2 regions of the Streptomyces sp. NPDC046985 genome follow, and region 2 is predicted to be linked to the other one. Evidence: riboswitches for the same ligand, from Rfam matches in the RefSeq annotation. Region 2 holds a riboswitch; the other holds the start of a gene.

Region 1 (3,394 bases), on a different contig from region 2:
CGATCCGTTGACCGGGGTCGCGTTCCCCAACTGTACCGCGCTCAATCACACAGAACGGCCCCCTCCGCTTCTCTCGCGGAGAGGGCCGTCCGAAGAACGGCGGGTATCAGAAGTTACCCAGGGTAATGCTCAGCCGCCGGCGACCGCCGGAATGATCGACACGCCCGCGCCGTCCGGGGTGGCCGCCTCCAGGCCGCCCTCGAAGCGGACGTCGTCGTCGTTGACGTAGACGTTGACGAAGCGGCGCAGCTTGCCCTGGTCGTCCAGGACGCGTCCGGCGATGCCCGTGTGGTTGCTCTCCAGGTCGGAGATGACCTCGGCGAGGGTCGCGCCCTCGGCGCTCACCTCGGCCCGACCGCCGGTGTAGGTGCGCAGGATGGTCGGGATGCGAACGGTCACGCTCATGCGAGGCCAGCCTCTCGGAAGGAGTCCAGGGTCGGGCGGATGGCGGCGGTCGGTCCGGCGCCGGCCACCGCGTCCAGGGTCTTCAGGCCGTCGCCGGTGTTGAGGACGACGGTGGTCTTCGCCGGGTCGAGCACGCCGGCCTCGATCAGCTTCCTGGTGACGCCGACGGTCACGCCGCCCGCCGTCTCCGCGAAGACGCCCTCGGTGCGGGCCAGCAGCGTGATCGCGTCGACGATCTGCTCGTCCGTCACGTCCTCCACCGCGCCGCCGGTGCGGCGGGCGACGTCCAGCACGTAGGGGCCGTCGGCCGGGTTGCCGATGGCGAGGGACTTGGCGATGGTGTCCGGCTTCTGCGGGCGCACCGTGTCGTGCCCTGCCTTGTACGCGGCGGACACCGGCGAGCAGCCCTCGGCCTGGGCGCCGAAGATCTTGTACGGCCGGTCCTCGACCAGCCCGAGCGCGATCAGCTCCCGCAGTCCCTTGTCGATCTTGGTGAGCTGCGAGCCGGAGGCGATCGGCACCACGAGCTGGTCCGGGAGCCGCCAGCCGAGCTGCTCGCAGATCTCGTACGCCAGCGTCTTGGAGCCCTCGGCGTAGTACGGCCGCAAGTTGACGTTGACGAAGCCCCAGCCCTCGCCGGCCGGGTCGCCGATCAGCTCGGAGCAGAAACGGTTCACGTCGTCGTACGTGCCCTCGATGGCGACGAGTTCGCCGCCGTAGACCGCGGCCATGACGACCTTGCCCTGCTCCAGGTCGTGCGGGATGAACACGCAACTGCGCAGTCCGGCGCGGGCGGCGGCGGCGCCGACCGCGCCGGCCAGGTTGCCGGTGGAGGAGCAGGACAGGGTGGTGAAGCCGAAGGCGCGGGCGGCCTCCAGGGCCTGGGCGACCACGCGGTCCTTGAAGGAGTGCGTGGGGTTGCCGGAGTCGTCCTTCACGAACAGGCCGCCGGTCACGCCCAGCTCGCGCGCCAGATTGTCGGCCTTGACGAGCCTGGTCCAGCCGGGGTTGAGGTTGGGCTTCTCAGCCACGTCCGCGGGGACCGGCAGCAGCGGCGCGTAGCGCCAGATGTTCGCGGGGCCCGCCTCGATGGCCGCGCGCAGCTCCTCGGTGTCGTAGGAGGAGAAGTCGTAGGCGATCTCCAGCGGGCCGAAACACTCCTCGCAGGCGAAGACCGGCCCGAGGGGGACGCGGCGCCCGCACTCGCGGCAGCTCAGGGCGGCGGCGGGGCCGAGGTCGACGGCGGGGGCGGAGGTACTGCTCGCAATGGTCTGCACAGCCATGGAGGCGAGGCCCTTTCTCCTCATCTTCCTCACGACGCATCTCGCCGTGAGACGGATTTGGCACCTTCCCTAGCCGGGAGCCTCGCGTGGAAACGAACGAGACCGGCTGGAGGGTTGCCGGGGCTTCATCGGGCCGTGTCCCTCTGCCCCTCTGGATGAGCGGTATTCGGTTGTCGATCGCGTGCCGATCGGGCGCGGGCGACCCCGGCATGCGGGGGTGACGCGCCTTGTTCAAGACTGTAACCGAAGGCCAGGACAGCGGAGACGGTCGTCCGAACCGCGAGACGGCCGCATGATCAGCGGATCCGGAAGCGTTCTGGAGTGAGGAGCGGTCCACCGTGCTGGAAGAAGTCGAGCGCTGGCTCAGGACGCGCTCATGGTCCGTGGCCGATCGCCCGCCGCACGAACTGCTGGCCGCCAAGCGCGCGAGCGGCTGCACGGTCAGCGTGGTGCTGCCCGCGCTGAACGAGGAGGCGACGGTGGGGGACATCGTCGCCGCGATCCGCCGCGACCTGACCGGGCGCACGCCGCTGGTCGACGAGATCGTGGTCGTCGACTCCGGCTCCGCCGACCGCACCGCCGAGGTCGCCGCCGCGGCGGGCGCGCGGGTGGTCCACCGCGACAGCATCCTGCCGCGCATCCCGGCGGTGCCCGGCAAGGGCGAGGTGCTGTGGCGCTCGCTGCTGGTCACCCGCGGGGACGTGGTCTGCTTCGTGGACGCCGACCTGCGGGAGTTCTCCTCCGACTTCGTCACCGGGATCGTCGGCCCGCTGCTCACCGACCCGGACGTGCAGTTGGTCAAGGCCATGTACGACCGCCCGCTCGCGATGTCCGGCGCCGCCCCGGCGGCCGGGCAGGGCGGCCGGGTCACCGAGCTGATGGCGCGGCCGCTGCTCAACCTGCACTGGCCGCGGCTCGCCGGGTTCGTGCAGCCGCTGGGCGGCGAGTACGCGGCCCGCCGCTCGCTGCTGGAGCAGCTTCCCTTCCCCGTCGGCTACGGCGTGGAACTGGGCATGCTGGTGGACGCGCTGCACCTGGTCGGCCTGGACGCGCTGGCGCAGGTCGACGTGGGGGTGCGCCTGCACCGGCACCAGGACGGGCAGGCGCTGGGCCGGATGGCCGCCGCGATCTACCGCACCGCCCAGTTGCGCCTGGCCCGCGGGCACCTGATCCGGCCCAGCCTCACCCAGTTCGAGCGGGGCGAGGACGGCTTCGAGCCGCGCACGTACTCGGTGGACACCGAGGAGCGGCCGCCGATGACCGAGATCGCGGAGTACGCCGCCCGCAGGGTGGCGTGAGGGTGCAGTCGCCCGCGGGGGCGTGAGGGGGGCTCGCGAGGGGCGTGAGGGCGGTCGCCCGCAGGGGGCCGTGAAGGGGGCGCCCGCAGGGGGCGCCCGGGGGCCCGGTCACCAGGTGGCGTGAAGGGGCGGACGGGTGGCCGGAAACGCGCCGGAGGGGCGGCCGTCGTGTGCGCCCGCCTGGCTACGAAGCGGAACCGTACGTTTGAGCGTTTCGGGGCTGGGCTAGGTTGAGTTCCATGGCTTCAACGCACGCTGCCGAGGTGCTGGTCGCGTCCAATCGCGGTCCGGTTTCGTACCAGGTGGACGAGGAGGGCTCGCTCCATGCCAGGCGCGGAGGCGGAGGACTGGTCTCCGGTCTGTCCGCGATCGGGCCGGAGGCGGGGGCGGTGTGGGTGTGCGCCGCGC
Region 2 (3,394 bases):
CCATGTCGTCGATCGTGGTGGCCGGGGCCGGCGCGAAGGTCGTCAAGCACGGCAACCGGGCCGCGTCCTCCGCGTCCGGGGCGTCCGACGTGCTGGAGAAGCTGGGCGTCAACCTCGACCTCACCCCGCAGCGGGTGGCCGAGGTCGCCGAGGAGGCCGGCATCACCTTCTGCTTCGCGGTGCGGTTCCACCCGGCGCTGCGGCACGTCGGCGCGGCCCGCGGGCAACTGGGCATCCGCACGGTGTTCAACCTGCTCGGCCCGCTGACCAACCCGGCGAAGGTCCGGTCCCAGGCGGTCGGCGTCGCCGTGGCGCACGAGGCGCCGATCGTGGCGGGGGTCTTCGCCGAGCGCGGCAACTCGTCGCTGGTGTTCCGCGGCGACGACGGCCTGGACGAGCTGACCACCACCGCCCCCTCGCGGGTCTGGGTGGTCCGGGACGGCGCGGTCGCCGAGCAGTCGTTCGACCCGCGCGACGTCGGCATCGACCTGGTGCCGGTGGAGGCGCTGCGCGGCGCCGACGCGTCGTACAACGCGGAGGTCGCGCTGCGGCTGCTGGACGGCGAGCGGGGGCCCGTCCGGGACGCCGTGCTGCTGAACTCGGCGGCGGCCCTGGTGGCCCTGGAGCCGGGCCCGGGGACGCTGGAGCGGCAGATCCGGGCCGCGATGGACCGGGCGGCGGAGTCGATCGACTCCGGGACCGCCGGACGGACGCTGGAGCGCTGGGCGGCCGCCAGCAAGGCGTAGGCCGTGAGCGGCCTTTCCCGCCGGACGGCCGCCGACCCGGGCTGCCGCCGATCCGGGTGGCCGTCGATCCGGGCGGACACTGATCCGGACGGCCGCCGATCCGTGCGGACACTGATCCGGGCGGCCGCCGATCCGGCGGAGAGGGTCACGGCACTCTGCCGCCCCGGCCGAGGCGGGCGCCGCGGTCCCGCGATCCGGACACCGGTTGCGGGACCGCGATCACCTCGCGTAGCTTCTCGTGCAGGTCATGAGTGACAGCCATGTGGCCCCGGCCGGCTGTCCGGCAACCCTCCGTCCGTGGCGGGGTGCCCCGGGTGAAGACCAGGCCGCAGGCAGCGAGGTCTGCGGCAAGCGCGGACCCCATCGCCCTCTTCCGAGCGGACACCTAGGGGTCCTGGTCGTAGAGGAGCCTTCCCGTGAGTCAGCGAATGTTCTAGGGCCTGTCGTCCGGCTTCCGGCGTCCGCCCCCCTGCCGGTGCGGCGGCCGAAGCTCTGGGACAGGCCCCAGGAGCCCGAGGGGCCGCTCCACGCGCCCCTCGCGTCCTTCTTCCGCTCTTTCTTTCCGTCTCCCCGCGCTGGAGCGTCGTGTCGCTCGCGCGGCGAGTCCCGCCTGCCCGCACGGGAGTTCACCATGTCCGTCGCCGCCCCCGCCGCCTCTTCCGCCCCCGCCGTCGCCCCTTCCGCCGACCCGTCCCGCCGCGCCCCGCTGCCCGTCCTCGGCCGGGACGTCTCCGTGCCGCTCGTGACCGGCGGGGAGGCCCCCTACGCCGCCCTCGACTACGCGGCCAGCGCCCCCGCCCTCCAGCGGGTCTGGGACGACGTGGCGGCGTACGCGCCGTACTACGGCAGCGTCCACCGCGGCGCCGGGTACCTCTCGCAGGTGTCCACCGAGCTGTTCGAGAACGCCCGCCGGACGGTGGCCCGCTTCCTGGACTGCCGGGAGGACGACCAGGCGGTGTTCACCCGGTCCACCACCGACTCGCTCAACCTGCTGGCCCGCGCGCTTCCGGCCGACTGCCGGGTGTTCGTCTTCGAGACCGAGCACCACGCCGCGCTGCTGCCCTGGCGGGACGCGTCGGTGACCTGCCTCGACGCCCCGCGCAGCCACCAGGAGGCGGTCGCGTCCCTGGAGCGGGCGCTGGCCGCCCGGGACCCGCACGGCCCGGCCCTGGTGTGCGTCACCGGCGCCTCCAACGTCACCGGCGAGCTGTGGCCGGTGCGGGAGCTGGCCGCCGTCGCGCACGCGCACGGCGCGCGGATCGTGCTGGACGCCGCCCAGCTCGCCCCGCACCGCCCGGTCTCGGTCAGGGACCTGGACGTCGACTGGGTCGCCTTCTCCGGGCACAAGCTCTACGCCCCGTTCGGCGCAGGCGTGCTGGCCGGGCGGCCGGACTGGCTGGACGCGGCCGATCCCTACCTGGCGGGCGGCGGCGCCAGCCGCAGGGTGGTCCGGCGCGCCGACGGGGGAGTGGACGTGGACTGGCACGACGGCGCCGCCCGGCACGAGGCGGGCTCCCCGAACGTGATCGGCGCCCACGCGGTCGCGTCCGCCTGCACGGCGCTGACCGAGGCGGGCTTCGACGCCCTCGCGGCCCGCGAGCGGCGGCTGACCGACCTGGTGCGGGCGGGGCTGGCCTCCGTGCCGGGAGTCCGGGTCCTGTCCCTGTTCGGGGACGGCGCCCCGCGGGTCGGCGTGATCTCCTTCGTCGTCGACGGCTGGAACAGCTCCCACCTCGCCGCCGCGCTCTCCGCCGAGTACGGCATCGGCGTGCGCGACGGGCTGTTCTGCGCCCACCCTCTGGTCGGCGCCCTGCTCGGCGGCGACGCGGGCGGCCGGGGCGAGTGCGGCGCCCCGGAGGCCGCGCCCGGCGAGCGTTCCCTGAACGCCGTCCGGGTCAGCTTCGGCGCGGGCACCCCCGACGAGCACGTGGAGCGCTTCGTGCGGGCGGTGCGGGAACTGGTGCGCGACGGCGCCCGGTGGACCTACCGCACGGAGGACGGCCGCTGCGTCCCCGCGGTGTGAGGCGGGCGCCCGGCGCGCGACGGTGCCTCCCGGAGCCCGGCGCGGGGAGGCGCCGCGGCGGTCAGGAGTCCAGCCCGATCGCGAACGCCGCCTCCAGGTCGTGCTGCGAGTACGTGCGGAAGGCGACGTGCGTGTCCGTGGCCTCGACGCCGGGGATCTTGCTGATCCGGCCGGGGATGACCTCCGCGAGGTCCTCGTGCCGGCCCACCCGGACCATGGCGATCAGGTCGTAGGTGCCGGTGACGGAGAAGACCTCGCTCACCGTGTCCAGCGAGGCGATCTGCTCGGCGATCTCGGGGATCCGGTCCACGCTGGTCTTGATGAGGACGATCGCGGTGATCACGGCTGGTTCTCTCCCTCGGGGGCCGGAGCAGGGGCCTTCACTTTAGGCCCTGCCGCCGGGCTCCCGTCCTCGGCCCGGTACGGCCGCCGCCCGGCGCCCGCGGCGCGGCCGTACCGGGCCCACGCGTAGAGGAAGCCCAGCGCGAAGCCGACGACGTGGGCCAGGTAGGCCACGCCCGGCCCCTGCGCCGCCCGGCCCGCGGCCAGCCATTGCAGGGCCGCCCAGAAGGGCAGCACGACCCAGGCGGGCAGCCGCAGCGGAAGGAAGAACAGGAAGGGCAGC

Evidence for each region. Region 2 has a riboswitch for S-adenosylmethionine ahead of ABZ861_RS03090 (aminotransferase class V-fold PLP-dependent enzyme). Riboswitches for the same ligand answer to the same signal wherever they lie in the genome.
Region 1: linked by a shared signal. The riboswitch ahead of thrC (threonine synthase) and the one ahead of ABZ861_RS03090 (aminotransferase class V-fold PLP-dependent enzyme) in region 2 are both predicted to bind S-adenosylmethionine.

Annotation. Positions count from the first base shown of each region.
Region 1 covers NZ_JBEYWK010000006.1:320,965-324,358, forward strand. Annotated here, with positions in the region: gene ABZ861_RS10665 (MoaD/ThiS family protein) at 130-405, opposite strand; gene thrC (threonine synthase) at 402-1,688, opposite strand; SAM riboswitch class I at 1,706-1,850, opposite strand; gene ABZ861_RS10675 (glucosyl-3-phosphoglycerate synthase) at 2,027-2,986, shown strand; gene ABZ861_RS10680 (trehalose-6-phosphate synthase) at 3,226-3,394, shown strand, end outside.
Region 2 covers NZ_JBEYWK010000002.1:106,767-110,160, forward strand. Annotated here, with positions in the region: gene trpD (anthranilate phosphoribosyltransferase) at 1-746, shown strand, start outside; SAM riboswitch class IV at 990-1,106, shown strand; gene ABZ861_RS03090 (aminotransferase class V-fold PLP-dependent enzyme) at 1,378-2,769, shown strand; gene ABZ861_RS03095 (Lrp/AsnC ligand binding domain-containing protein) at 2,831-3,112, opposite strand; gene ABZ861_RS03100 (rhomboid family intramembrane serine protease) at 3,109-3,394, opposite strand, start outside.